Linked DNA regions of Lacibacter sediminis. The protein of the gene in region 2 interacts with the protein of the main gene of each other region in a pairwise test. Links are inferred from orthologs where the notes say so. Each region holds a gene or a part of one and is shown on either strand. Other genes may lie near its edges.

Evidence for each region.
Region 1: the proteins of dnaB (region 2) and dnaA interact in binary tests that used the Escherichia coli proteins (3 or more experiments, as listed by UniProt). The link is inferred for Lacibacter sediminis from one-to-one orthologs.

The regions. Positions count from the first base shown.
Region 1 is NZ_CP060007.1:1,204,839-1,221,934, reverse strand. The notes cover bases 6,200-9,152. They hold dnaA (chromosomal replication initiator protein DnaA), read right to left. Parts: upstream 8,417-9,152; coding sequence 6,983-8,416; downstream 6,200-6,982. Other genes in these bases: H4075_RS05470 (bifunctional metallophosphatase/5'-nucleotidase), read right to left, coding at 8,554-9,152; H4075_RS05485 (response regulator transcription factor), read left to right, coding at 6,200-6,673. In the rest of the region: H4075_RS05495 (SusC/RagA family TonB-linked outer membrane protein), read right to left, coding at 1-2,197; H4075_RS05490 (ligand-binding sensor domain-containing protein), read left to right, coding at 2,678-5,848; more of H4075_RS05485, read left to right, coding at 5,882-6,199; more of H4075_RS05470, read right to left, coding at 9,153-9,486; H4075_RS05465 (5'-nucleotidase C-terminal domain-containing protein), read right to left, coding at 9,476-10,222; H4075_RS05460 (NAD(P)/FAD-dependent oxidoreductase), read left to right, coding at 10,368-11,975; H4075_RS05455 (ABC transporter ATP-binding protein), read left to right, coding at 12,044-12,979; H4075_RS05450 (ABC transporter permease), read left to right, coding at 12,991-14,307; H4075_RS05445 (carboxypeptidase-like regulatory domain-containing protein), read right to left, coding at 14,372-14,767; H4075_RS05440 (hypothetical protein), read left to right, coding at 15,005-15,229; H4075_RS05435 (NAD(P)H-dependent flavin oxidoreductase), read right to left, coding at 15,226-16,173; H4075_RS05430 (sugar phosphate nucleotidyltransferase), read right to left, coding at 16,215-17,096. UniProt on the Escherichia coli protein: Plays an essential in the initiation and regulation of chromosomal replication. Binds in an ATP-dependent fashion to the origin of replication (oriC) to initiate formation of the DNA replication initiation complex once per cell cycle.
Region 2 is NZ_CP060007.1:4,028,968-4,042,201, forward strand. The notes cover bases 9,694-12,630. They hold dnaB (replicative DNA helicase), read right to left. Parts: upstream 11,993-12,630; coding sequence 10,394-11,992; downstream 9,694-10,393. Other genes in these bases: H4075_RS17150 (RsmE family RNA methyltransferase), read right to left, coding at 9,694-10,328; pheT (phenylalanine--tRNA ligase subunit beta), read left to right, coding at 12,599-12,630. Outside these bases: H4075_RS17090 (hypothetical protein), read left to right, coding at 1-1,819; H4075_RS17095 (UbiA family prenyltransferase), read left to right, coding at 1,916-2,779; H4075_RS17100 (type III polyketide synthase), read left to right, coding at 2,772-3,860; H4075_RS17105 (methyltransferase domain-containing protein), read left to right, coding at 3,853-4,596; H4075_RS17110 (NAD(P)/FAD-dependent oxidoreductase), read left to right, coding at 4,589-5,725; H4075_RS17115 (GbsR/MarR family transcriptional regulator), read left to right, coding at 5,781-6,287; H4075_RS17120 (hypothetical protein), read left to right, coding at 6,376-6,729; H4075_RS17125 (hypothetical protein), read left to right, coding at 6,751-7,188; H4075_RS17130 (TIGR01777 family oxidoreductase), read left to right, coding at 7,196-8,179; H4075_RS17135 (CoA-binding protein), read left to right, coding at 8,214-8,576; H4075_RS17140 (ribonuclease H-like YkuK family protein), read left to right, coding at 8,733-9,206; H4075_RS17145 (hypothetical protein), read right to left, coding at 9,334-9,495; more of H4075_RS17150, read right to left, coding at 9,609-9,693; more of pheT, read left to right, coding at 12,631-13,234. UniProt on the Escherichia coli protein: The main replicative DNA helicase, it participates in initiation and elongation during chromosome replication. Travels ahead of the DNA replisome, separating dsDNA into templates for DNA synthesis.

The DNA.
Region 1 (17,096 bases), 2.8 Mb from region 2 along the record:
GCTCCCATGTGATACCTTCGTTTGCATATCTTGAAATAGAAACACCGGGACGGCCATAAGTTCCTGCACCATCATTACGACCAAATGATGCACCAAAGCCACCATCATTCAGATTTACATTTGACAAGTAGAAGAAACGATCATTGATATTACCGATCTGATCATTACCCACCAACCCATACGTAGCACGGAATTTAAGATCAGTAATAACCTTTTTCAGCGGGTTAAAAAACTTCTCGTTTGAAATGCGGTAAGCAACACCTGCTGACGGGAAGAAACCAAAACGATTATTTTTTGCAAAACGTTCAGAACCGTTATAACCAAAGTTGAACTCAGCAAGGTAACGGTTATCAAAACCATAAGTAAAACGTCCTGAAAGTGTTTGGTTACGTTGCGGCAACGATGCAGTAACACTTCCTGCATTACCGGTTTCATAATTCGAGATCACTGCAATCACATTACCGCCAACAGTATGTTTTTTGAATGTACGGTTATAGGTAACAGATCCTTCCAACCAAAAACGTGAGTCGACTACTTTATTACCTTCTGCATAGCCTAAGTATTCTGTACCAACAGTTCCGATAGAAGTTGCACTACCATCATTTAACACAGTAAGATTATAGTCTTGTGTTGTTGGATCAACAATCGCCGAATAATAGAAAGGATTATAACTTCTGTCAACAGAATAAAAAGAATATCTTCTCAAATAACCCATGGTACGAAAACTCAATCCCGGTGTTACAAAACCAAGATCCTGTTTCAACTCAACCTGCGGCTGAAGGTTCGATGTTTTATAAACTGAATAGCCACGCACCATTTGTGCATATGGATTTACATATAAAGTAGAAGTCAATCCGTTTGCATCAACTGTTCTTGCAGAGCCAAATAATGGGTGCGTGATGTAAGGCAGTTTCGACTGCGGATAAACAGCAGGAAACATGACCTGGTTTGACCAGAGCGCATTGTTGAATGTAGCAGAACCTCCACCAATTGGCCCGTTATAATCATCAAACTGGCCATACATGCGAATGATCAACTCTGTATTTGCGGAAAGATTGAGGTTAACGTTTGAACGAATCGAATAATTCTTCAGTTTAATGTTACTGTTGAAATTATTAATAGGATCAAGTTTCAACAAGCCGTTATCCTGATTATAAGTACCGGCAACATAGTAACGTGTTCTGTTGGTTCCACCGCTGACGTTGAGGTTGTAACTCTGGTTAACCGTATATTTTTTGATCAGCTGATCGATCCAGTTATTGTTGGGATAGAGATAAGGATCGTCTCCGGCTTTTGTATGTTCAATTTTGTTTTGTGAATATGGTTGAACAGCAAGTGGCGAACGTGTAAGCGCTGCTTCGTTTGCCAACTGCATGTATGTAATATTATCAGCCATGTTGAAATTCTTTGTGTTGGACGACACACGATTCTCAGCACGAAACGAAAACCTTGCAACACCTTCTTTACCTGTGCGTGTGTTCACCAATACTACCCCGTTTGCACCACGTGCTCCGTATACTGAAGCTGCGGCCGCATCTTTTAATACAGAGAAATCAGAGATATCATCGGGCTGCAAACGTGCAAGATCTGTTGGTGACGACTCAACACCATCAATTAAAATAAGCGGATCCTGTTTACCTGTACCAAATGTTGACAGCCCCCTGATATAAAATGCAGAGTTATCAGTACCAAGACCAGGTTCACCACTTCGTTGAAAAGAGATCACACCCGGTATTCGGCCGGCAATGGCATTAGTAAGGTTACCAGTTGGCCCTTTTAATGTTTTTACATCAACCGTGGTGATAGAGCTTACCATACTTTCTTTCTTCCTGGTACCACCAAACCCAATTACGACAACATCACCGAGACTTCCGCTTGCATTTTTGAGCACCACATCAATTATACTGCGGCCATTCACTGCTATCTCCTGCGTTTCAAAACCAACACTTGAAATAACAAGGGTTCCTTTTGCAGGAACACGAATAGAGAAATTTCCTTTCTCATCTGTTTGTGTAGCTCTCTTGGTATCAGTCTTTAACTGAACAGTTACACCTTGCAGCACCGCAGAATCTGACTTTATATTACCTTTTACAGTAATGTCATTATCCTGCGCAAAGAGCGTAACAGAAAGGCAGAGCAACAATCCTAATAAAGCGATGGCTCTTTTGCCGGCTTTAATGGTTACTAATTCTTTCATAAGCAATCAATACTTGTTTAATTAAAAAATAAATGAATCGTGTACGTTTTGGTTAATAAGCAGTTTATACGCTTTATGATTAAACACAGGTAGGCATTAACCCATTTGCTTCACATTTTTTTTGTGCAGCATACAGATTGTTGCGGGAAGTTGTGAACGAAGTAATATTTCAATGAAAAGAAGCTGTTTCAGAAAATGTCATCCTTGCAAACTTTTCAGTAAGAAAATAATACAGACAGTTCAGAACATCAGGTTGAAATAAAAGAGAGATTAGTAGAGGTCATAGCAAGTCGTTTTAGTCGTTAAGAATTAATAAGTGTAAATTTGACAAATATTAATTTATTCAGTTCGACTAAAAATTCCGATATTTCAACAAAAAGTACCAATTTTTACAAAAGCACCCAGGTGTTCGATTGATATTTTTCTAACATTCAACAAACCAAACAATTGCGTTTTTCAAGAGCCATATGTGTTTTGAGCATGCTGTTAATGCTTCATTGTTCGCTATTTGGACAGTCGTATTATTTCAGACGTTACCAGGTTGAGAACGGACTTTCGCACAACAGTGTGATCTGTGCAATGCAGGATAAGAGAGGCTTTATGTGGTTTGGAACAAAAGATGGTTTAAACCGTTTCGATGGTTATTCGTTTAAAACATTCAGAAAAGATTTTTCTGACAGTAACAGCATTGGTAACAACTTTATTCAATCACTATACGAGGATAAACAGGGAACGATGTATGTAGGTACCGACAAAGGTTTGTATGAATACATTGATAAAACAGAAGAGTTCAGGCTTTTACCTTCAACGAAAGAACACAGCATATTTAAACTTACCGGTGATACGAAGGGTAACTTATGGTTCATATCAGGTTTTGCTGTTTGCAAATATTCATTGAAAAATAACACACTTGATTATTTTGATCATCCAACTTTCTTTATTGCAAGTGCTGTTTGCCCAACATCTGACGGAAATGTATGGGTAGGCACTGCAAACGGAGAACTGAAAAAATATCAGGCCGCCAACCGTACATTCACCAGCATTCCTCTGTTTAAAAATACCGACGATACAAAATACAAATACATTGAAACCATTGTGCAAACCAATACCGGACAACTATTAGCAGGCACGAACAATGCAGATGTTAAATTAATTGATCCGGTAAAAGAAACGTACGTTGACCTGCCACTTACTTTAAAACGGGAAACAAATTTTTATGTAAAACGGATTCTCCAGGTTTCACCGAATGAATTCTGGCTGGGTACTGCATCAGGCATTTTTGTTTACAATCTGCAAACGGGTAAAGGCATACAGTTAGAAAAAAACTACAGCAACCCCTTCTCACTTTCTGATAATGCAGTTGAAACAATGTGCGCAGATAATGAAGGAGGTGTTTGGGTGGGCACTTATTTTGGCGGTATCAATTATTTTCCGAAACAGGTTACGCCTTTTACAAAATTCATTCCTGCAAAGAATGAAAATTCACTCAGTGGCAATGTTGTAAGAGAAATAAAAAAAGATAGTGATGGCAGTTTCTGGATAGGTACTGAAGATGCAGGGCTTAACAAATACAATCCGGTCACAGGAATGTTTACACCTTATGAAGCAACAGGGAAGCCTGGAAGTCTTTCCTTTTTTAATTTACATGGACTGGAAGTATCCCGAAACGAAGTTTGGATCGGTACGTTTGAACATGGGTTAGATGTAATGGATATCCGAACGGGAAAGGTTTTCAAACATTTCCAGGTTGGTGCCGGCAGCGTTTTGTCAAGCAACTTTATTTATTGTATTAATGCCATCGATCACGACAATATTTTAATAGGAACAACACTTGGTATTTACAGATACGATCGAAAAAACGATCGATTGGCCCGGCTGGAAGGTTTTCCTGAATGGGATTGGTACACCGGGATAGTAAAAGATGATAAAGGAACTATCTGGGCAACAACATTCGGACGAGGTATTCACTTTTACAATCCTGCGACCGGTAAAGGCGGAACTATTTTGCACAATGAAAACGATTTAACCAGTTTAAGCAGCGACCGTGTAAATTCTGTTTTCAAAGACAGCCGCAATAACCTGTGGTTTACAACAGAAGAAGGATTATGCAAATGGAATGAGCAAACCAAGAACTTCACACGCTATGGAACAGCAAATGGATTTCCCAGCAATTTCATGTTTTCCATTTTGGAATCAAGCAGTGGTGAATTTTGGATCAGCACCACCAAAGGACTAGTACGTTTTATTCCAACAACAGGGAAAGTAGATGTTTTCACCACAGCGAATGGATTGATCACTGATCAGTTTAACTACAGCTCTGCATTTAAAGATGCGGATGGGCGTATGTACTTTGGCAGCACAAAGGGGCTTATCAGTTTTCACCCAAAAGAATTCAGGCAATCAGCCTTCGCCCCTCCTGTTTACATCACTCATTTTGAAATTGCAAATCAAGAAACTGGTATTGGCAAGAAAGGTTCTCCATTGAAAGCATCTATCACATATACAGATACGATCGTACTTACACATGATCAATCAACATTCAGTATTGATTTTGCAGCGCTTGGGTATACGGCAACTGAAACTATTCAGTATGCTTACCAAATGGAAGAACTCTCGAACAACTGGGTGAACCTGAAAAAAAACCGTAGAGTTGATTTTGCAGAACTGCCTGCCGGAACTTATCATTTCAGATTACGGGCAATGAACAGTTACGGCATTGCAAGCCCAAACGAAAAAAAACTGATCATCCGCATTTTACCACCTTGGTGGCTGAGCACATATGCCTACCTTATTTATTCCCTTCTTCTCCTGCTATTGATTTATTTCATCATTCGTTATTATCATCAACGGATGGAAGAAAAGAATAAACAGAAATTTGAAAAGCTGGAAGTGGCGAAGGAAAGAGAAATGCTGGAGATGAGATTGGTGAAGAATAAAGAATTGCTGGATGCTAAAATCGATTTCTTCACCAACGTGGCACATGAAATTAAAACACCGCTTACACTTATTAAAGTACCGCTTTCAAGAATTACAAGAAAAGCTGAAGCTCTACCTGAGTTGGAACGTAGCCTGAAAATAATGAATCGAAATACCAACCGGTTGATCGAACTCACTAATCAATTATTGGATTTCAGACAAACAGAAATAGATAAATTCCATCTCTCATTTGTACACACAAATGTTACACAGCTGGTTGAAGATGCCTGTAACGACTTTTCTGATCTGGCAGAAGAGTATGGTCTTTCATTTTCAACTGACATACCCGCAGAAGCATTGTTTGCGAATATTGATGTGGATGCTTTTAATAAGATCATCAACAATCTTATTAGTAATGCTATCAAATTTGCAGACAAAAAAGTGATGATCGAATTACTCCCTTTCTATAAGGATGAACAATCATTCACTATCCGTGTTAAAAACGATGGTTATTTAATTCCTGTTGAACTAAAGGAAAAAATATTTGAACCTTTTTACCGCATCAGTGAAACAGAAGCGCAGACAGGCTCAGGAATAGGTTTAGCTTTGGCTCTGTCGCTCACACAGCTGCATGGAGGTTCACTTATCCTGGATTCACAAACAGATAATATGAATTGTTTTTCACTCACTTTACCGCTCAATAATGAAATAACCACTTCACAAACTTCAGCGTAAATAGTTTATAAATCAATCACCAAATCAATAACAATGAAACCAAGAATTCTTTTAGTGGAAGATAACAAAGAGCTACTGGAAGTAATTGCTGAAGAACTACATGAACATTATGAAGTGCTGAAAACAACTGATGGTTTACAGGCGTTAAAACTTCTTTCAACGGAAGCAGTTCAACTAGTGATCAGTGATGTAATGATGCCTGTGATGGATGGATTTGAATTATGCAGAGAGATCAAATCAAATTTTGAATACAGCCACATCCCTGTTATTTTACTTACTGCAAAAAATACACTTCAGGCAAAAATAGAAGGACTGAGCCTTGGAGCTGATGCTTATATTGAAAAGCCGTTTGAAACGGAATATCTGCAGGCGCATGTTGCAAGCTTACTCAACAACCGGAAGAAGTTAAAAGACTATTTTGTAAATACTCCGTTTGCACATCTTAAATCTGTTGCACATAATAAATCAGATGAACTTTTCTTCGAAAAACTCAATCATCTTATTCAAGCAAACATTGAAGATCATGCACTGGATGTTGACAAACTTGCGAAGCTCATGAATATGGGCCGCACCAGCTTGTTCCGCAAGATCAAATCTGTGACTGATCTTACACCAAACGAACTGATTAATATTACCCGGTTAAAAAAAGCCGCCGAGTTACTTTCCAGTGGTGAGTATAAGATCTATGAGGTATCTGATATGGTAGGCTTTGGATCGCAAACAAACTTTGGAAGGATCTTTCTGAAGCAGTTCGGGATGACACCAACTGAATACCAGAAAAATAAACAAACGAACAGATCTGAAGATGATGATAAATCAAAATGAGCTATTGATCAATTATTATTAACTCATACAGGCTTCTCCCACAAAAGATCCACGAATCGAATGAATAAAAAAGGCAATCAATTTTTTGATTGCCTTTTTAAGTAGTCGGGAGGACAGGATTCGAACCTGCGACCCCCTGGTCCCAAACCAGGTATTCTACCGGGCTGAACTACCTCCCGCCGTGTTCATCGAGGATGAACTCCCCTAAGGGGTTGCAAAAATAGTTGTCCTCTGTTAAAGTGCCAAAAGAAATCCCGGATTCTTAAAGAAATCCGGGATCAAATGAGTTGTGTTAGGTTTTGGGTTTTATTACATCGCAGCCAACTGAACTTTCTGCTGCAATTCCAGTACACTTTCTTTAAACATGCTGTCCGTATCCATCAGGTCTTTTACAGTTTGGCAGGAGTGTATAACCGTTGTGTGGTCTCTTCCTCCAAAATGCTCGCCGATGGTCTTGAGAGAATTCTTTGTAAATGTCTTTGCCAGGTACATTGTGATCTGACGGGCCTGTACAATTTCACGTTTACGTGTTTTCTGTAACAGTTTTTCGTAAGGCACATCAAAGTAATCGCACACCATTTTCTGAATGGCATCGATTGTTATTTCTTTAGATGATGTTTTAACGAAGTTTTTCAGCACTTTTTTAGCAAGATCAAGATCGATCTCCTTTTTATTCAGCGAGGATTGTGCCAATAATGAAATAAGGGCACCTTCAAGCTCACGAATATTGGTATTAATGTTATAAGCGATATACTTTACCACATCTTTATGCATTTCCAAGCCATCGTTCTTCATCTTCTTCTCCAGTATCTCGATACGTGTTTCGTAATCGGGCATCTGAAGATCGGCACTTAGTCCCCAACGGAAGCGGCTAAGTAAACGTTCCTGAACACCTTCAAGGTCTTTTGGTGGTTTGTCTGATGACAAGATCAACTGCTTACCACTTTGATGAAGATGATTGAAAATAGCAAAGAAAGCATCCTGTGATTTTTCAGCACGGTTGAAGAACTGCACATCATCAATGATCAACACATCAACCAACTGATAAAAATGGATGAAATCGTTGATGGCATTGTTACGGCTGTGATCAACAAACTGGTTGATGAATTTCTCAGAGCTTACATACAACACCACTTTATTTGGGTGCTGACGTTTCACTTCGTTACCTACAGCTTGTGCAAGGTGAGTTTTACCCAAACCTACACCACCATAGATCACCAATGGATTAAATGAAGTAGCGCCGGGTTTATCAGCAACTGTTTTACCGGCTCTGCGTGCAACACGGTTACAATCGCCTTCAATAAAAGAATCGAACGTATAGTTTGGATTCAGCTGCGGATCAATCTGCACCTTTTTCAAGCCCGGTATTACAAACGGGTTCTTGACGGGGTTACTTATCACAAGCGGAAAATCCATTTCGTTATTTGTATATGTTTTATAACCATGACCGGGAACATCCATTGTGATGGGTTGGTTATTATTATTACCACTATCCATCATGATGCGATATTCAAGATTAGCATCTTTACCTAATTCACGTTTCAATGTTTTGGCAAGTAACGTTACATAATGCTCTTCCAGGTATTCAAAAAAGAACTGGCTGGGCACCTGGATGGTAAGGATCTTATTTTTTAATTCAACCGGTTTGATTGGTTCAAACCATGTTTTGAAATGTTGCCACTCTACTATATCCTTAATAATGGTTAAACAACTTTTCCAAACTTGATCAGCCGTTTTCGTCATTGTTCCAAAAGCAGTTTATATAATGAGTTAATAATGTTCCTGTTTATTCTCTTTGGCAATTTTTCATAATGAAAGTATTATGAAAAAACTTAAGGGGGAAGGCGAATATCAACACTTTTTGTGGAAAAAAAAATTTTTTATTCACCTGTTTTTTTACCTATTGATAATGATTTTGCTGCTGTCATATTTTTCTTTTTATATTTAAAAAATTCATAATCCAATCGGCCTAACTGAATACCTCCCCAACCTACCTGGTTCACCAAAACATCTTCTGCTTTTTTATTCTTTACTAACACAGGTTCACTTAAGAACGTATGTGTATGACCACCAATGATCAGATCAACATGTTCTGTTTCTTTTGCAAGAATCATATCACAGATCTTATTTGCATTTTCACGGTACTGGTATCCCAAATGCGACAAACAGATCACCATGTCACAATCTTTTTCACGCTTTAGCATCGAAGCTGTTTCATTTAACTTATACACAGGATCGAGATACTTGGTGTTTCCTATTAAGTTATCCGGTACCAATCCTTTCATTTCAATTCCCACACCGGTAACGCCGATTTTCAATTTTCCTTTCTTAAATATTTTATAAGGTAGTGATTTATTTTCCATGGGCGTTGCTGTAAAATCGTAGTTGCATAATAATACAGGAAATGTTGCATGCTGAAGCTGCAATGCAAAATTCTCGAGCCCTGCATCAAAGTCATGATTACCCATTGTGCAGGCATCGTAACCCATCTTCTGCATCGCTATTATTTCTGGCTCACCTTTGTACAAATTAAAATAAGGTGTTCCTTGGAAAATGTCACCGGCATCAAGCAACAGTACATGTTCTTCCTTTGCACGTATCTCATTAATAAGGTTTGCCCTTGCAGCGACACCACCAAGTCCCTGGTTGCGGCTGCCATCCATAGGAAAAGGATCGAGCCTGCTGTGTACATCATTTGTATGAAGAATAACCAGGCGTTGCGTTGTTACTTCTTCTGCACCTGCAAATTTGCCCGCCAACAAGGCCGCTGTGGTAAACGATGTTTGCTGTATAAATTTTCTTCTACTGAGCATTCGTAACTCTGTTTTGGATAGTGGCAGTAACGGGTTGTCCTTTTTGTGTTAACGATTGAACATAATCAATCAAACCATCTCTTAAAAGTGAACCATTATTGATCTGTGGAATAACCTTGAGCATTTCACAATTATCGCCACCATTTGCCACATAATCTGAATTAGCTATTGTATAGATCATATTTGGATCGAGTGGTTTTCCTCCAACCATCACATTTACTGCTTTTTTATCTTTCATTTGCATCGTAATACCAGCCACAGGCCAGGCACCTCTTCCTATAATATGATCAAGAAATTCCTGCAATACTGTTCCTTTTAATTTTTGCAGGATAATAATATTATCAAACGGCATCAATTCAAAAATCTTGCCTCTTGTAATTGCACCTGCTTTCATACCAGTTAAACGCATGCCTCCGTAATTGATAAAAGCACCATCAACTGTTGTTTTGTAATATTTTTCAGCCATTGCTTTCATCGCATCGGCCATAAAATTACCGAGTGTTCCTTCCGGTTGACGCTTGTCAAGATCAACAGCTAATTGACCGATCACCAGATTCATGCTGCTGTTCACACTATCAGCATAAGGTTGAAGAAAATTTTGTACCGATGCGTCTTTGCGCTCATTCTGTACCTGGTAATCTTTATACTGAACAGAAGATGCCCTGTAAACCGGGTTGCAGGAGTAAGAAATAAACAATATAATGATAAGACAATAGAGGGTTGTAAGCTTTCTCATGTACTTGCTGTAACTAATGAAAGATAACTGTTTTTAAAGCCACAAAAAAAATGTTTTTTCTTGATGAAATGCATAATATTATATGCTTTATAAATACAACTATCTTTGCCGCAATTATTGTTTTTAGGTTAACTGCCTGACACACATGCAACAACAAATTTCGCTTCGTTTACTGCCTTCACAAGCTGCTGACAGTTCGTCTATAAAAGAACAAATTGCAGTTTCTGCAAACGTTCAATTGGCTTCCGTAAATGGATTTCATATTCTCAAGCAATCGATTGACGCAAGAAGCAAACAAGCCTGGGTAAATCTTACTGTCAAAACTTTTATCAATGAACCGGTGCAGCAAAGAGATGTCTTTGAATTTAATTTCAAGGATGTACATAAATCAAGCAAACAGGTAATTGTTGTTGGAGCCGGACCTGCAGGTTTATTTGCCGCATTACGTTTAATTGAATTGGGTATTAAACCGATTGTAATTGAACGAGGAAAAGATGTGAGAGCAAGAAGAAGAGATCTTGCTGCATTAAATAAGCAAGGCGAAGTAAATCCCGAAAGTAATTATTGCTTTGGCGAAGGCGGTGCAGGTACTTACAGCGATGGAAAGCTTTACACACGCAGCAGCAAACGTGGAAGTATTGATCGCATTCTTCAACTGTTTGTGCGCTTTGGTGCCGAAGAAAAAATTCTTTACCAAAGTCACCCACATATTGGCACGAATAAACTACCGCATATCATCACCGCTATGAGGGAATTTATTTTGAGTTGTGGAGGTGAAATTCATTTTGAAACCAAACTGACAAATTTTAGTCTCGACAGGGATATGCTAAAAGGCGTTGAAATTAATCACAATTCAACAATACATGCTGATGCTGTAATCCTTGCAACAGGACATAGTGCCAGGGATATTTTTGAACTACTGCATCAAAACAATATTTTAATTGAAGCAAAACCTTTTGCGTTGGGTGTGCGTGTTGAACACCCGCAATCATTAATCGACTCTATTCAGTACCGTTGCCCTGTTCGTGATGAATTTCTTCCGCCAGCCTCTTACAGTTTGGTTGAGCAGGTGCAGGGAAAAGGTGTATTCAGTTTTTGCATGTGCCCCGGTGGTATTATTGCACCGGCAGCCACATCACCCGGCGAATTAGTAGTAAATGGCTGGAGCCCATCAAAACGAAATAACGCCTTTGCCAATAGCGGTATGGTTGTAACAATTGAAGTGAAAGATGCTGTTGAATTTTTCAAAGTCCAAAATACAAAAAACAAAATCCAAATAAGTGAGGACGATCCGTTGTTGTTGATGAAATTTCAGCAGGCCATTGAGCAAAAGGCATTTGTTGCCGGCGGCGGAAAGTTTGTGGCACCTGCTCAACGAATGGCCGATATGTTTGATAAGAAAACATCTGCTTCACTCCCCGATTGTTCTTATTTACCCGGGTTGAATAGTACTGATCTTCGTCAGGTTCTTCCTCCATTTGTGTTTGATGATCTTCGGCTTGGTTTTAAAGCTTTCGGTCAGAAAATGCGTGGCTATTTTACCAACGAAGCTGTGGTGGTGGCAACTGAGTCAAGAACATCTTCACCTGTTCGCATTCCGAGAGACAATGAAACGTTGCAACATCCGCAAATCAAGGGACTTTATCCTTGTGGCGAAGGAGCCGGTTATGCAGGCGGCATTGTGAGTGCGGCAATGGATGGAGAGCGCATTGCCAATATGATTGCCTTGCAGAGTAACCAATCATCAGATTAAAAGGTTTCTGCAATTTTTTCTACCCTACCTTGTAACAAATTGTGCAACCTGCACTCTAATACTGCAATATGAGTACCATCTTAGAAGTTCAAAACCTGAAGAAATACTTTTCTTCTCAAAAGGCGGTGGACGATATCAGCTTCACCATCAGTCAAGGATCAATTTTTGGTTTGCTCGGCCCTAACGGTGCCGGTAAAACAACGCTCATTCGCATGATCACGGGAATATTTTATCCTGATGCAGGCAACATCTTACTCAACGGGAAAAAGTTCGACCCAGTTAATGATGTGATCAATATTGGTTACATGCCTGAAGAAAGAGGCCTGTATAAAAAAATGAAAGTAGGCGAACAAGCCATGTACCTTGCACAACTGAAAGGAATGAGTAAACAGGATGCGTTTGCAAACGTAAAAGAATGGTTTGAGAAGTTTGAAATGCAAAGCTGGTGGAACAAAAAGGTGGAAGATCTCTCAAAAGGGATGGGACAAAAACTGCAGTTTGTTACCACGGTTTTGCACGAACCAAAACTGGTGATCCTTGATGAACCATTCAGTGGTTTAGATCCGGTGAACAGCAACCTGATAAAAGATGAGATATTCAACCTTGCAAAAAAAGGAACAACAATCATCTTCAGTACACATCGTATGGAACAGGTGGAAGAGATCTGCGATCATATTGTATTGGTGAATAAAGGACAAAAGATCCTTGATGGAAGTGTAAAAGAAATCAAACAGCAATTCAAGCAGCATATTTTCACAGCCGAAGTTGATCGTTTACCTGCAACACTGCAACATCCTTCCTTCAGTATTGTAAAGCAGAATGGGACTGATCTTACACTCAAGATCAATGAAGGTTATCAATCGAACGACATTTTGCTGCACTTCATCAACCAGCAAAGCATGATCGTGGCTTATCATGAAATACTTCCTTCACTGAATGAAATTTTCATCAGGCTGATTGAAGGCACACCAACTGCAAGACAATTTGAAACTGTTACTGCTTAATATATTAGTATATGAATAAGATCTGGATCATTATAAAACGGGAGTACATTACAAGGGTACGCAACAAAACCTTCCTGCTCTCTACTTTCCTGTTTCCTTTGCTGATGTTTGCACTCATCTTCGGTGGCGCTTTCATTGGTGCAAACAGTACTGAACAACGTAAAATAGCTGTGGATGATCAAAGCGGCATTTACAAGAATAACTTTAAAGATGGCTCAGCCGTTTCGTTTGGCTATCCTGATGCTGTTACAAAAAACAATTACCAGGACAAAGGCTATGAAGGCTTGTTGATCGTTTATTCATCAACTCCGCAAAAAGCCGATTCTGTTCGTTTGTATACAGAAAAACAATTAGGTCTTGCAACGGATGAGGCTATCAAGAATCAGCTACAGAAAATAAATGAGAACAGGATGTTGATGGAGCGTGGCGTAACACGCAGCATCCTCGATTCTATTAAACAGCAAAGCGAAAGTGCATCATCACTCAACTATCGTTCATACCAGGTAAAAGGCGAAGAGATAAAAGAAGATAACAAGATGCTGGCATTGGCCATAGGCTATGCAAGCGGCTTCATCATTTATATTGTATTGTTTATTTACGGCACGGCTGTTATGCGTGGCGTAATGGAAGAGAAAACAAACCGTATTGCAGAAGTAATGGTGAGCAGTGTAAAACCATTTCAACTTATGCTTGGAAAGATCATTGGTATTGCTGCCGTTGGCTTAACACAGTTATTCCTATGGATCATCCTTGTTTTTGTGCTTTCATCGCTTAGCAGTTTGTTTATTTCACCTGAAGTGTTAGAGCAGGCAAAACAGATGAATGAGTCGATGCCATCCATGGCGCAGAATAATACAATGGCATTAAAAATACTGGAAGCAAAAACAACGGTATTAAGTGCTAACTGGGCATTAATTATTCCTTGTTTTATTTTCTTCTTCTTATTTGGTTACTTATTCTATGCTTCACTGTTTGCTGCAGTTGGCAGTGTGGTGAATGAAGATCCGCAGGAAGCACAATCATTAATGTTACCAATTACGTTGCCAATTGTGTTGGGCATCTTCATCATGGTAAATGCCATTCAGAATCCTTCAGGTTCATTAGCAGTTTGGGGAAGCATTATTCCATTTACATCACCGATTGTAATGATGGCACGTATACCGTTTGGAGTTCCCTGGTGGCAATTGGCTATATCAATGGGTTCGCTCATACTCGGCTTTTTATTCACAACATGGCTCAGTGCAAAAATTTATCGCACAGGAATCTTGTTGTATGGAAAGAAAGTAACACTGAAAGAAATGGCCAAATGGGCTTTCCGCAAAGCTTAATAAAATCAGGAACGACCGGAAATAAAAATCCCCCGATAAACATCGGGGGATTTTTTATTTAAACTTAAAAAGAATGAATGGTAATGGGTGCCATAAACGGCTGATGTATTTCTTCTTCTGCCGGTATCACTTCAAATTCAATTTTCAACAGCAATCCTTCCTTCACAAGAATTGCCTCCTTTTTAGTTGCACGATAGCCAACCTTATCGATTACTATGGTATGCTCACCGACAGGCACATTACTTAAATTAAATTTACCGTTTGCATCGGTAGTAACTTCTTTCTGGAAAGAAGCTTTACGAATTGAAGCAGTAAACGAAGCATTCGCAACAGGTTTTTTTGTTTCGGCATCGATAACAACGCCTTGTACAGAGCCGGTTTCATTTCCTTTATCTGCAGATGCTTGTGCACTAATTGAAACGCCTGTCATGAGGATCGATGCGAGGAGTAGTTTCTTCATAACAATAGTTTTACGATGATAAGAGTTTAAAGTTACAGAACTTATAACATTACTTTTATCAATTTTATGACAATTGAGCCTGTTAAATTGTTCTGAAAATCTTTCTTCCGTTTCAAATCTACGAATTCAATCGTAAATTAGCCAAAATTATTTATTATGCCTTATCATCACTCTAACTTTAGAAGGTTTGCAATTGTGCTATTCCTTGGCGGTTGCTTTTTTTGGGCAAAAAAGGACATGCTGCTACAACAAACCTGGTCATCAAATTTCACAAACACCGATGCTATGGTTGAATTTGGCCCATTGCCAATGATACCCGATGTTCCGAATATCCCTGATTTTCCGCAGGAAGAGGAATTGCTCTTGACTCAACCCCGGGAATTAATGGAGCAGCAACTGGAACTTCAGGAAAAACTAATGAAAGAATTGAAGGAAAAAACCGACAGGATAAAAACCGATTAAGCTGAACCAAGTGGATTGGCCAGGGCTTTATTGAATTCCATCCAGATGTTTTCGGTAATTGTGGCGGCGGGTAAAATATCATCAAGTAAAGCACTCACCTGTCCTATCTCCAGTTCACCTTCATCAAGGTTGCCTTCGAACATGCCTCGCTTTGCCCTTGCACGGCCAAGCAATTGAATGAGTTCTTCTTTTGATGCACCTCTTTGCTCAGCTTCCTGCACTTGGTTGTAAAAATCATTTTTGATGAGTCGAACTGGTGCCAGTTGTTTCAATGTAAGAACGGTATCACCTTCACTACTATTAATAACAGCTTGTTTAAAATTGAGATGACTGCTTGCTTCTTCACTCGCTACAAAACGGCTGCCGATCTGCACTGCTTCTGCTCCAAGCACCATTGTCGCAAGCATTTGTCTGCCTGTTGCAATCCCGCCTGCTGCAATTACCGGAATATGCACAGCTTTTTTTACGGCAGGTATCAATACCATGCTTGTTGTTTCTTCACGCCCGTTATGCCCACCTGCTTCAAAACCTTCAGCTACCACTGCATCACATCCTGCCTCCTGTGCTTTTAATGCAAACTTGCTGCTGCTTACCACATGAACAACCGTGATACCTTTTTCTTTTAAAATTGCCGTCCAGGTTTTGGGATTACCTGCACTGGTAAAAACGATCTTCACACCCTCTTCGATAATAATGCTGATGAGTTGATCAATATCAGGATAAAGCAAAGGCACATTTACAGCAAAAGGTTTGGCAGTTGCTGCTTTGCATTTTTGAATATGTTCACGCAATACATCAGGATACATGCTGCCGCTGCCAATAATACCCAAGCCACCGGCATTACTTACGGCACTGGCTAAACGCCAGCCGCTTGCCCAGATCATTCCTGCCTGGATGATGGGCTTTTCTATGTTGAAGAGTTGTGTGATGCGGTTGGAAAACATAATCAGCAAATTTGCCAATTAGCTAATCAGCTAAGTGCATTTTATCCCAGATCGATCTCTGTATTATCACCAATATTTAAACTTCTTGTTTCGCCTTTCACTTCTGTATCGCTGCCAATGAGGCTTTCTTCCAATACAATATCAAACAAGTCTGCATAAGAACCAATGATCGATTCTTTGATGATGGAATAGTTAATGGTTGTATTATCTCCAACAGAAACATTGGGACCAATAATCGAATTACGCACTTCACAGTTTTTACCAATGCTCACGGGTTCTACCAAAATCACATTCTCAAAACGATGATCGGGTGAAATAGAAGTGCCGAATTTCTTCAGCAACGTGGCGTTTGATTCAAGCAATGAATCTTTATGTCCGCAATCGAACCAGTTCAACACTCTGAACGATTGAAAAGGCTCTCCTTTTTCGATCATGCATTGCAATGCATCGGTTAAGCTGTATTCATCTCTGTTCTTTACTCCATCACGAAAGTTTACTTCCAGGCAATCATACATCATAGCTGAATTGCTGATCTTATAAATACCAACAAGCGCCATATTACTTTTTGGTATCTGTGGTTTCTCAACCACTTTCATGATCTTACCTTCTTCATCAACTTCTGCCACACCAAAGTTGCGGGGATCATCTACTTTTTTTATTGCCAGCATTGAAGCATTGGTTTGCAACACTTCTTTAATGTTATACTCACAGATCGTATCTCCCAGCACAATGATCACTTCATCATTCTGCACCACGTCTTTTGTAAGCAAAATAGCATGGCCAAGCCCTTGTCTTTCGCTTTGGTTTACAAATGTGCTGCTGATAGTTGGAAAAGTTTCTTTTACATAATCCTGGATCTTTTCCCCCAAGTAGCCTGTAATAAATATGAATTCGCTTACCCCAGCGTCTTGTAATTGCTCCAC
Region 2 (13,234 bases):
AACAAGCACCAACATTTTACTTGCGTGTACGATCCTTATCTCGTGCTTGTTTTATTTTATACAGGGAAGAAAAAGTCTCGTTTTTTATGGCGATGCATTGGGCTATTATCTCTATTTGCCAACTGCATTTATTTACAACAACACCGGCCATCCTGAAACCTTACCAACTGACAATGGCATTGATCCCATAGTAACGAACTATGTAACGGATATGTATGCGCAATCAGGCAAAAGCGCAAAGGGATATTTCGTAAATCAATACACCTACGGCACCGCTTTTTTTGAATTACCTTTTTTTACTGTAGCACATGTAATTGCAAAGCTCACAAACGGGGAAGCAAATGGGTTTTCAAAAACATACAGCAACGCCATCCGGTTTTCAAGTATTGCTTATCTCTTACTGGGTTTATTTTTCCTGTTTCGATCGTTGCTGCTGTTTGTTGATCGAAATACAGCAATCATAACCACCTGCATCGTTCTTATCGGCACAAACCTTTTTTGGTTTTCCTTTTACCAAAGCGGGATGGCACACAACCTGCTATTCTTTCTTTATGCATTGTTGCTATTCCTTACCATCAGAGTACATCAAAAACCTTCCCTGCTGTTATTTGTAGTAACAGGTTTAACAGCCGGTTTTATCAGCATCATTCGCCCTTCAGATATTCTCTGTTTGCTTATTCCTGTCATGTATGGCATCTATAACCGTGCATCGTTTACAGAGAAAGTACAATTCATCAGGAAGAATGCTGTTTACATTGGCATTGCTGCTCTTTGCTTTTTACTTCCGATCATTCCACAAATGCTGTACTGGAAAAAATATGGCGGATCATTTTTTTATGACAGTTATGTGAATCAAAAATTTGATTTCTTACATCCACATATTTTTGAAGGCTTGTTTGGATTCAAGAACGGTTGGCTGGCTTACACGCCGATTATGTTTTTTGCTTTTGTCGGACTTGTATTTGCCAAACGTTTCAGGAAAGTACAGTTGCTGTTTCTTACATTGTTGCCACTCTATATTTATATCATTTACTCGTGGTGGTGTTATAATTATATTAATGGGTTTGGTTCAAGGCCAATGATTCACCTTTATCCTTTACTGGCAATCCCATTAGCAACACTCATAAATACTTCAACAAAGCAAATAGTAATGCAGGTTTCTCTTTGGGTGCTGTTGTTGTTTTGTTGCTTCGTCAATATCAAACAAAGTACGCAGCAGGCAAAAAGAGAAATGTGGAGTGAGGAATCGAACGCAACGTTTAACCTGCAAACACTTTTTAAATCGAGACTCAGTTATAACGATCTCGTGGTCATGGATTGTGGCGACCGGCAGCCCCATGCTTCATCACTGCCTGCTCAAAAATCAATGGCTGAAATAAATCCCTACGACAGCATACAGCAAAAAGATTTCATTCGGATGAGTGAGCAGGAAGAGTTTGCACCTGTATCGCTGCAATATTTTACCGCTGCAAAAGATATCACTACATCATACATAAAAGCCAGCGGTACTTTCAACGCACCTGAACAGATATACGATTGGTACCGCTATCAGTTGATGGTGTTAACCGTTACACGCAATGGCGAGGTCCTGCTTTGGAAAGCCGTAAAGATCAATAATAAAATCGGGCTTGCTGACAGCTCCTGTTTAAAGCATCCACGCATTGAACTCCGGCATACTGATCTTAATCAATGGGGACCTGTTCATTTCTTTGCACCACTTTCATTTAAACTGCAAACAGGTGACGAAGTAAAAGTGCTGGTATGGAACCTGGCACGCAAGCCATTACTGATCAAAAACCTGAAACTGGAACTTTTTTAGCAGATCTGCGTTACATATTTTGTGAGCTTCAAATGACAGCCAGGCGATAGTTTGCCCATTAAACAAAGCTTACATTTACAATAAGCATCATCAACCATGATCAGGAAAAGTACTATACAGCTGTTACGATTTCATTTCTCCATTTTCTTAATGCCGGTATATTGGTTTGCATTAACTCAATTGGTAAACATCAACCGGACAAATGCGTTATTGATCTTTATCATTCTTCATGTGCTTGTGTACCCATCCAGCAATGGTTATAACAGTTATATGGACAGGGACAACTCTCCTATTGGTGGCCTTGCAAACCCATTGCAGCCAACAAAGCAATTATATTATACAACAGTTGCTATGGATGTTTTAGCTGTTGCACTGTCATTCATTATCAGTTACTGGTTTGCAGTTGGAATACTTATTTATATCATTGGGTCAAGGCTATACAGCTATCGTGGTGTAAGGCTGAAACAGTATCCAATTATTGGTTATCTCACAGTAATTACGCTGCAAGGTGGTTTGGTTTTCTGGATGGTTTATCATGGATCATCAGTGATGCTTAAAACAGGCATGCCTATTGCAGGTATGATTGCAGCAAGCTTGCTGATCGGCGGGTTTTATCCGCTTACACAAATTTATCAGCATAAGCAGGATAAAGAAGATGGAGTGACAACCATCAGTTACCTGCTGGGCTATCGCAAAACCTTTGTATTCTGCGCCGTTGTTTACTCTGTTGCCATGATGTTTGTTGGTTATACCTTCTTTTCATCACTGATGATAAAAGAATTTTTCATCCTGGCCATCTTTTTCCTCCCCATTCTCGTTTATTTCTTATGGTGGGCAGTGAAAGTGTGGAAGGACGAAAGTTTTGCAGATTTTAAACATACGATGCAAATGAACGTTTTGGCAAGTATATGCACCAACGCAGCATTTATAACGATCTTAATCATGAATCAATTTGAGTAAACTGGTTTCCATTGGCACAGCCGTTCCGGCATTTAAACATGCGCAGAAAGATATCCTGCAGTTCATGCAGGAAGTGTATGCCTTAGATGCTGTTGAAAACAGGAAGCTGAAATTTCTGTACAGCCAAAGTGGAATTGATACACGTTACTCTGTTGTTCCCGATTACAGTCACAAATTACCTGAATGGAAGTTTTATCCGCACAGCGAAAATCTTGAACCATTTCCGGATTTAGAACATCGCATGCGTTGGTACAACCGTTATGCGGCACCGTTATCTGTTGATGCGATCAGGCAATGTATTGCAGGAAAGATAAACAGTCAGCAAATCACGCATCTTATAACAGTCAGTTGCACAGGCATGAGTGCGCCGGGTCTTGATCTGATGGTGATGGAGCTGATGGATCTTCCAAAAAATATCTTTCGCACTTCCATCAACTTCATGGGTTGCTATGCAGCCATTCACGGATTAAAGCTGGCTGATATGATTTGCAAAACCGATCGTGCTGCAAAAGTGATGGTTGTGTGTACTGAATTATGCACACTGCATTTCCAAAAAGATGCTAGTCCGGATAGTATTGCTTCCACGCTTTTATTTGGAGATGGTAGTGCTGCAGCATTGGTGATGCATGATGATGTAACTGCAAAAGGACTGCACCTGAAAAGTTTTTACAGCGAAATTGTGCCTAAAGGCAAACGGGACATGGCATGGGAACTCTCATCCACTGGCTTCTTAATGACGTTGAGCGGATATATTCCTGATCTCATTAAAGAAGATTTTGAACCGTTGGTGCAGAGAGCATTGCAACATGCAGATCTGCAACAAAACGATATCAGTAACTGGTGTATTCATCCCGGAGGAAGGCGCATTGTAGATACTATTCATAAATCGCTTCAACTACCGGAAGGAAAACTTCAGGCTTGTTATGATGTGTTGCGTGATTATGGCAACATGTCTTCTCCTACTATTCTATTTGTGCTGAAAGAATTGATGCAAAACAGCAGTAAGGATGAATCCATTTTTGGTGCCGCCTTTGGCCCTGGCTTAACAATGGAAACTTTTGTAGCTTCAACACATGCCTGATCTCACGAAACGATCATATCAAAAAGAACTACTCGATGGCGATGATATTCTGTTTGATGACATCAAACAGAATATGCAGGAACTGGATGTGATCAATACTTGGCTAGGTGGACACCAGATCACTATCAAAGGCTTTCAACATTTCATTAGCAGACTCAGTCACCCGCCAGTCCTGAGCTTGTCGAAGGATGGGGTGGCTCACCCGCAAACACTTCAAATTTGTGAAATTGGCTGTGGTGGTGGCGATAATCTGAGAGCCATCCAACAATACTGTAAAAAGAAAAACATCAATATAAAACTGATCGGTATTGATATCAACCCACATTGCATTGCCTATGCACATTCAAGAAGAGAAAATGAAGGCATTGAATTTATCTGCTCAGATTATTCCACAGCAGCATTCACGCAAAAACCCGATATTATTTTTTCTTCGTTGTTCTGTCATCATTTTAGTGAGGATGAATTACAATTTCAATTCATGTGGATGAAGAACAATTCAACACTTGGTTTTTTTGTGAATGATCTACACAGGCATGTGCTTGCTTATTATTCCATCAAACTGTTGACCAACCTTTTTTCAAAATCATATCTTGTAAAAAACGATGCACCATTGAGTGTTGCAAGAGGATTTAAACGGGAAGAACTTATTCAACTTTGTGATCGACCATCTATCAACAACCATCAATTAAAATGGATGTGGGCTTTTCGTTGGTTATTGATTTATAAACATGACTGACAAGCATTACGATATTGCAATCATTGGTGGCGGCCTTGCCGGATTGGCTCTAGCCATTCAATCAGCAAAGCAAGGTTATAAAGTTGTGTTGTTTGAAAAAGAAACATATCCCTATCACAAGGTTTGCGGCGAATACATCAGTATGGAAAGCTGGAACTATCTTGAATGGTTAGGAATTCCGTTATCACAACTCCATTTACCGATCATCAAACAACTGGAAGTATCGTCGCCTGAGGGAAATATCTTTCAACATGAATTGCCGCTTGGTGGTTTTGGCATCAGTCGTTATAAACTGGATGAAATGCTGGCCACCATTGCCCGGCAACACCATGTTCATTTACTGGAAGAAACAAAAGTGAACGATGTAATTTTTCACGACAATACATTCATTATTCATTCAACTGCCGGTGAGTTTACTGCAACAGTTGCAGCAGGTTGTTTCGGCAAACGATGTAATCTTGATGTTAAATGGAATCGAAATTTTGTACAGCAAAAACCAAATAAACTCAACAACTATATCGGCGTTAAATATCATATCAACATCAATCGGCCGGCTGATGTAATTGCGTTGCACAATTTCAAAAATGGATACTGTGGTATTTCACAAATTGAAGATGGAAAATTTTGTCTTTGTTATTTAACCACTGCTGTTAATTTGCAAAAAAGCAATAACAATATTGAACAGATGGAGAAAAACATCCTCTGCAAAAACCCACAGCTCAAAAAAATATTTGCTGAAGCTGAATTTCTATACAAGACTCCTGTTACCATTTCACAGATCAGCTTTGATCAAAAGCAACAAGTAGAACATCACGTGTTGATGATTGGCGATGCAGGTGGCATGATCACGCCACTTTGTGGCAACGGTATGAGCATGGCCATGCACGGAAGTAAACTGGCGTTTGAACAGGTGCATGCGTTTCTGCAACAGCAAATCACACGGCAGCAAATGGAAGAATGCTACAGCCGCAACTGGCAACAGCAGTTTGCCAAACGTTTAAAAACCGGCCGCCTGATTCAAGGGCTCTTTGGCAAGCCAAGCATCACCAATCTCTTCATCAATTCAGTCAAAACGCTGCCCTTCCTAGCCAAACCGTTGATACGTCTCACACACGGCCGATCCTATTAAAAAATTAATTTTCAGTAATTACTGAAAATTCGGAATTGTTTGCTAACTTAGGGCCATGAAATTATCGGAAGCCAAACAACAGTTCATCAGCACCTGGGGCGCCATGGGTACACATTGGGGTATTAACCGCACCATGGCACAAGTTCATGCGTTGCTGATGATCAGTCCTGACCCTTTAACACAGGACGATGTGATGGCCCAGTTGAATATCAGCCGGGGGAATGTGAACATGAACATCCGTGACCTGATCGATTGGGGTTTGGTGGATCGTGTGCTGATCCAAGGTGAACGCAAAGAATATTTCACAGCTGAAAAAGATATCTGGAAAGTAGCACGCCAGATCATTAAAGAACGCAAGAAACGTGAATTGGATCCAATGATGAAACTGATGGATCAGTTAAGTAAAGTGGATGGCGATAAAAAAGACAAGGAAGTAAAAACATTTCTTGATACTATCAGCGGTATTAAAAAATTTGGTGCACATGCCGATAGTATGCTCGATGTTGTTGTGAAGAGTGATGAGAATTGGTTCATCAGTACAGCATTGAAGCTCTTTAAATAGTTGATCAAAGATCAATACAGCCGATTCGTTCGGCTTTTTTAAAACACACTATTTTCATTTTTTTCTGAAATTATAAAATACATGAAACATGAAACTGTTTAAGCAATTCGAATTTTACAGTAGTGTATTACTGATCTTGGCATTTTTTATCAGCTGGCTTATTACACATGAGGGCGGACTACTCTTCACTGCCTACTATGTTGTTGGAGCCCTACACGTAACCGGTATGATCGTCCATGCTTTGGCACATTGGTTTACAAATACCAATAGCCTTCGTTTGTATTATCACTGGTTGGTTGTTATTCTGCTGCTGCTTACTCCACTTGGTATTGGCTTATGGATATTATTATATGCCGCCCCTTTCATGGCAATTGTATACACATGGATCTGCTGGAGAGAATTAAGGGCTTTGCAATTGAAAGAGTTTGTGCATTTGAAATAATTCATCACTAAATAAATTGTTATGAACTACACAATCCCCAACTGGCTCATTTACATTGGCGCAGCCGGACAAATTTTTACAGCCATGGTTTATCCTTATGTGCGACACAAAGTTTTCGATTGGTACAACGATATCAAAAAGCTAAAACCGCTTAACCAGGAAATCGCAAAAACATATGGTCGCTACATACAAGGTTTAAACTTTTCCTTTGGTTTGATCTCCTTCTTACTGGCTGATGAGTTAAAGAATGGCAGTCCGCTTGCTGTTGCAGTAACCGGGTTAATTGCTGCTTACTGGACGGGTAAAGTCATTACACAATTTGCGTACTACCCTATGTATGAAATTCCAAATAAGCTCATTTTTAAAATTGGAGAAGTATTGATGAATACATTGTTCATCACCTTTGCAGTTGTGTTTATCTGGTTGTTTGTTTTTAATATTATATATTATTTAAACTAAGTACAAAATGACAAACAAAAAGATAATTATTGCAGGTGGTTCCGGCTTTATTGGGGAAGAAATGATCAGGTACTTTGGGAAAGATAATACGATTGTTATTTTAACAAGACAATTGCCCAACAGCAGTAATAACAGAAATCAATATACCAGTCTTACAAGTACTGAGCTTTCAAAAACTACTTTCATTCAGTGGGATGGAAAGACGATTGGACCATGGCACAAAGAATTAGATGGAGCAGATATGATTGTGAACATGGCAGGTAAATCTGTGAACTGCCGGTACACAGCAAAAAACAAACAGGAAATTATTGACAGCCGTGTCAATGCAACAAAAATAATTGGCGAAGCGATTCATAAACTTGTACAGCCTCCAAAGCTTTGGATCAATGCCTCGTCTGCAACTATTTATAGACATGCCGAAGACAAACCGCAGGATGAATTAACAGGCGAAATCAAAGATGACTTTTCTGTTCGTGTATGTAAGCAGTGGGAAGAAACATTTTATGAAGAAAGAACTCCATTCACAAGGAAGGCCGCATTGCGAATGGCAATTACACTTGGGTCAGGTGGAGTAATGATTCCCTATTTCAATCTACTAAAATTCGGATTGGGAGGCAAACAAGGCAACGGTAAACAAATGTATAGCTGGGTGCATATTGAAGACACTTGCAGAATGATTGAATACTTGTACGAACATAATGAGCTGGAAGGAACCTATAATTGTTCATCACCCAATCCTGTGAGCAATGAGCACTTCATGGAAACACTTAGAAAAGTAACCAATACAAAAATCGGTCTTCCCGCTTTTGAATGGATGCTGAAGTTGGGAGCATTCATCATTGGAACAGAAACTGAATTAGTGCTTAAAAGCAGATGGGTTGTTCCAACAAAAATGCTGCAAGCTGGATTTGTATTTAAGTATCCACACCTGAAGGATGCATTGGAACAGGTAATTGCATCTACTCCTAAAAAACAATACAAGCTTTGGTAAAACTGCAGCGCTTCAATTGATGTAACTTTACAACATGAGCAAAAAAACACTTGTACTCGGCGCCTCTGATAACAGTTCACGGTACAGCTATCTTGCCATACAACGTCTTCGCAATAAAGGCCACGAAGTAGTTGGTATTGGTAAGCATACAGGAACTGTTGATGATGTAACAATTGAAACAACAAAGCAACCTGTTGAAGAGCTCGATACTGTTACGCTCTACCTCAATCCTCTTCATCAAAAAGAATATTACGATTATATTCTTTCGCTCAAACCAAAACGCATCATCTTTAACCCGGGTGCTGAAAATGAAGAGCTGAAACAACTTGCGCTTCAAAATAATATTCAGCCAATGGAAGCCTGTACATTGGTGTTATTAAGTACCGGGCAATATTAAGCGGATTGTAGATTGACGATTGCGGTACCACTTACCAGTTGCCTATTATACATTGTCTGTTTTCTTCTTCGGTTATCCCCAGCTGTTAATAAACACATAACTCAACAATCTTGCAGCAGCCGGAAAGAATTTCGTAAATTAGGGAAACCCTTTTTTATGAAATGGAGAAAATTCAATGGCGAGCATATCCGCATTCCGATCAAGGAAGAGGTACGTGCCGCCATTATAAGAGAAACCGGCAAAGGCTTTCGCCTGAAAGTTTGTGTTGGTACCGACAGCCAGGTAAAAGGAATGGAAACAGAGTTTGCAACGGTCATTGTTTTTCTACGTGAAGGTCATGGCGGCTTCATGTTCATTCACAACGAAAAAACAAGACAGAAGTATTCCATTAAAGAACGTATGCTTGTTGAAGTTGCAAAGAGTATTGAAATTGCTTATGAGCTTTGCGACCTCTTTACAGAGTATGATGTGGATATGGAAGTACATGCCGACATCAACACCAACCCTCACTTCAAAAGCAATGAAGCATTGCGTGAAGCAATGGGTTATATCCTTGGTATGGGCTTTGCCTTTAAAGCCAAACCTGAAGCTTTCGCCAGCAGCAGCTGTGCCAATAAAATTGTGAACTGATCTTTTGCACAGGTTCATCTTTCAACTGTGTGAACCACGGTTAGGTCTTCGTCTCTCCAACCTTAGCTGTTAATTACCTCTCTAAGCTTGAAATATCCAATCGCATATAATAAGAAAACAGTAAAACCTACTTGCTGAATGCTGTTGGTGTTGCCATCCATGTGTCCGCATAATCAGAATCCTGATTGAAGAATTGTTTTGTTAGAGAACTAACAAACAGATACGCCAAGAATAAAAGTGAAAGTGAAATAAACACAATACCGCCAACAGATAAAATATCCCTTTTCATATTCTCATGTTTTAGAAATGAAAGAAAAATTTTGCGGCAGAGATAAATTAATCAATTGTAAGGTCGGCCTATTCTATTTAAAAAGCAACACTTGAGTTTTGCGTTTTCTGCTATTAGGCAATACATAATAATGCAGCAGCAACTACTCCTGCAGTTTCGGTTCTTAATCTCGTTTCACCTAACATAACCGGTTTAAATTCTGCAGCAATTGCCAGATTAATTTCCTCATTGGTGAAATCACCTTCAGGACCGATCAGTATTATACAATTTGACCCTTCGGCTTCGCTCAGGATTTTATTCAATGAATTCCTTTCTGTTTCTTCGCAATGAGCGATCAGTTTCAGTATTCCGTCAGACGAGGGCGTCAGGCGAAGTGCATTTTCAAATTTCATTGGCTCATGCAAAAGAGACAACCATCTTTGCTGGCTTTGTAACATTGCACTTACTACTATTCCTTTCATACGATCATAACGGAAATGTTGTCGTTCCGTGCGTTCGCACAGCAACGGAATAATTTCTGTAACACCGATCTCTGTTGCCTTTTCCAAAAACCATTCAAACCGACTTGCATTCTTAACCAAAGAAACTGCGATAGTTATTTTGCGAGCAGCTTGTGGCTGATAGCTTACAGCCTTTACCTGCACCACGCAATGTTTCTTATGTGCATCGCTGATTGCAGCAGTGAGCATACTTCCTTTCCCATCTGTTAAATTCAATTGCTCACCCACCTGCATACGCAATACCTGCACTACGTGTTTGGAAGTTTCTTCATTCAACGTAATGAGTTGCTGAGTTGCATCAAAAGTTTCAATATAAAAAAATGGTAGAGCCATAAAAAAATTTGTCCCGCTTTAAGCAAGCGGGACAAATCTAAAATCATACATCCGAAATCAGAAATCTAAAACGGCGTTTCCTCATCGAAGTTCATATCATTCATTTTACTGCCTTTCTGAACAAATACTTTCGGACCATCATCACTTGGTACCGGTTTCCAGTTTCCGCCACCGGGCATCATACCTGGTCCGCCAGGTAATGGCCCCTGTGAACCACCAAATCCGCCACCTCCCATATTATCACCAAAATCATCTTCCACAAATTTCTGGATATGAAGTAAAGCTCTCAGCTTGATCGTTTCCAACGAACCGTTCCTGTGCTTCGCAATACGAATATGTGTTTCACCACGATTGCTTTCACCAAATTCGTTCGATGTAATATCATAGTACTCGGGACGATACAGGAACATCACCATATCGGCATCCTGTTCAATGGCACCCGATTCACGGAGATCACTCAACTGTGGCATCTTGTTACCATCTTTACGTTTCTCTACTTCACGACTCAACTGCGAAAGTGCAATGATGGGAATGTTCAATTCCTTGGCGAGTTGTTTCAAGCCCCTTGAAATAGTACTGATCTCCTGTTCACGGTTGGTATTTTTATTACCGGCACTTCCACTCATCAACTGCAAGTAATCGATAATGATTAAACCTACGCCATGTTTGTTTACAAGTCGGCGGGCTTTGGCACGTAATTCAAAAATATTCAGAGCAGCACTGTCATCAATAAAGATGGGCGCTTTCGCTAAACGTTCAATACCTTTTTTGTACAACTGCTGCACTTCATGATCTTCCAGTTTACCACGGGAAATTTTTTCCAGCATGATCTCACTTTCGGCAGAAAGAATACGTTGCACCAACTGTGCAGCACCCATCTCAAGTGAGAAGAAAGCAACAGGTGTTGGTTTACTTGCACTCAATGCAGCATTCCGAAGGAGGTTCAACGCAAACGCTGTTTTACCCACGGCAGGTCGTGCAGCGAGGATCACCAGATCCGATGGTTGCCAACCGTAGATCACTTTATCCATGGTAGCAAAACCGGTTGGTACACCGGTAATGTCTTCCTGCTTATTCCGCATGTCTTCAATCCGCTGAATGGTTTTGATCAACACATTATCAAACGAATCAAAGTTTTTACGGAGATAGTTATTGGTTATTTCAAACAGTTTGCTTTCTGCATCATCCAGCAAATCGAATACGTCGGTACTTTCTTCGTATGCATCACCAATGGTTTCGCCACTGATGCGGATCAATTCACGCTGCAAAAATTTCTGCAGAATGATACGTGCATGCGCTTCAATGTTGGCAGTAGAAACAACGGTATTGGTTAATCGGGTTACATAGTAAGCACCGCCAACCATTTCCAGTTCTTCACGCATTTTTAATTCTTCCACCACTGTAAGCAGATCAATGGGCGAACTCTTAGCAGTAAGCCCCTGCATAGCACGGAAGATGCGTTGGTGTGCATCTACATAAAAACATTCCGGACGTAAGATTTCGCTGATAGCATCGAAAGCACTTTTTTCGAGCATTACGGCACCAAGTACAGCTTCTTCAAGTTCCTTCGCCTGCGGCGGAACTTTGCCATATACCATGGTGGTGAGGTCAAGCGGCGCCTTCCGCTTTGTTTTGCGGTCTTTATTGAGATTAGTAAGATCCATAGTTAAACAGGAAATACAATGGTTGAATTTGGGTTCTTTTCTTTCACAATCGTTTACCCAATTTTCATGTTAAGCAATTGTTACCGGAACAAGGGCGACGAATGTAAATGAGAAAATGATACAAGCAAAAACAAATCCTCGCCTTAATTTCTTCAACTGCAATTCACATTAAATTCACGGTTATCCACCGCTTTTGCTCATTCATTCACATAAATCAAGCCTGTTATCCTCAATTTAAAATATTTTTTCGCCCAAACCTAATGTATTTGCACACCCGCTGTGCAGAAAGATTTTACTGCTTTTTTTTGGCAGACTGATGCGGATTACAATATGGATTTTTACGGTTTTTCCTCCTTTTGCTTTACCTGAAAACCTTTACCCGCTTGCTTTTGGTATCATTAAGGAACGCTAAAAACTGATTATAACGCCGGTCTGCACTTGCGCCTGACTGTTACCTTTTTTAGCTATTGATTTTGCGTGATTCTTCATTGCAGAAAAATGGTTCGGGATATGATTTTTTGATGCTTGATTTCGCCCAAAACTCGTTTACTCCTCAAGCCTTCAATCAATTATCTTTGCAGCTTTCTGAATAAAAGTTGATTAAGTATGACGATCAGTTATAAATGGCTCCATGAATATTTGCCCGTAGCAGTAGAACCCGAGCGTTTGAGCCGCATCCTTACTTCCATTGGTTTAGAAGTGGAAAGTATGGAAGCATATGAAGAAGTGAAAGGTGGGCTGAAAGGCCTCGTGATTGGTGAAGTGCTCACTTGCGAAAAACATCCCGATGCTGATAAACTTTCGCTTACCACAGTGAATGTTGGTTCTGCAGAACCTTTGCAAATCGTTTGTGGTGCACCGAATGTTGCTGTTGGTCAAAAAGTGGTGGTGGCAACAGTTGGTACAACCATTTACCCGTTGACCGGCGAACCAATGACCATGAAAAAAGCAAAGATCCGTGGCGTTGAAAGCCAGGGAATGATCTGTGCCGAAGATGAAATTGGTTTAGGTGCAAGTCATGCAGGCATCATGATCCTGATAGAAGATGCAAGAGTGGGAAGTTTGGCATCGGATTATTTTCAATTATACACCGATTGGATTATTGAAATTGGTTTAACACCCAACCACATGGATGCCATGAGCCATATGGGTGTGGCAAGAGATGTAATTGCTTATCTCAACTTTCATGATAAAAAACAATACACGCTTAAAACGCCGTTCAGCAACGGATTTAAAGTTGAT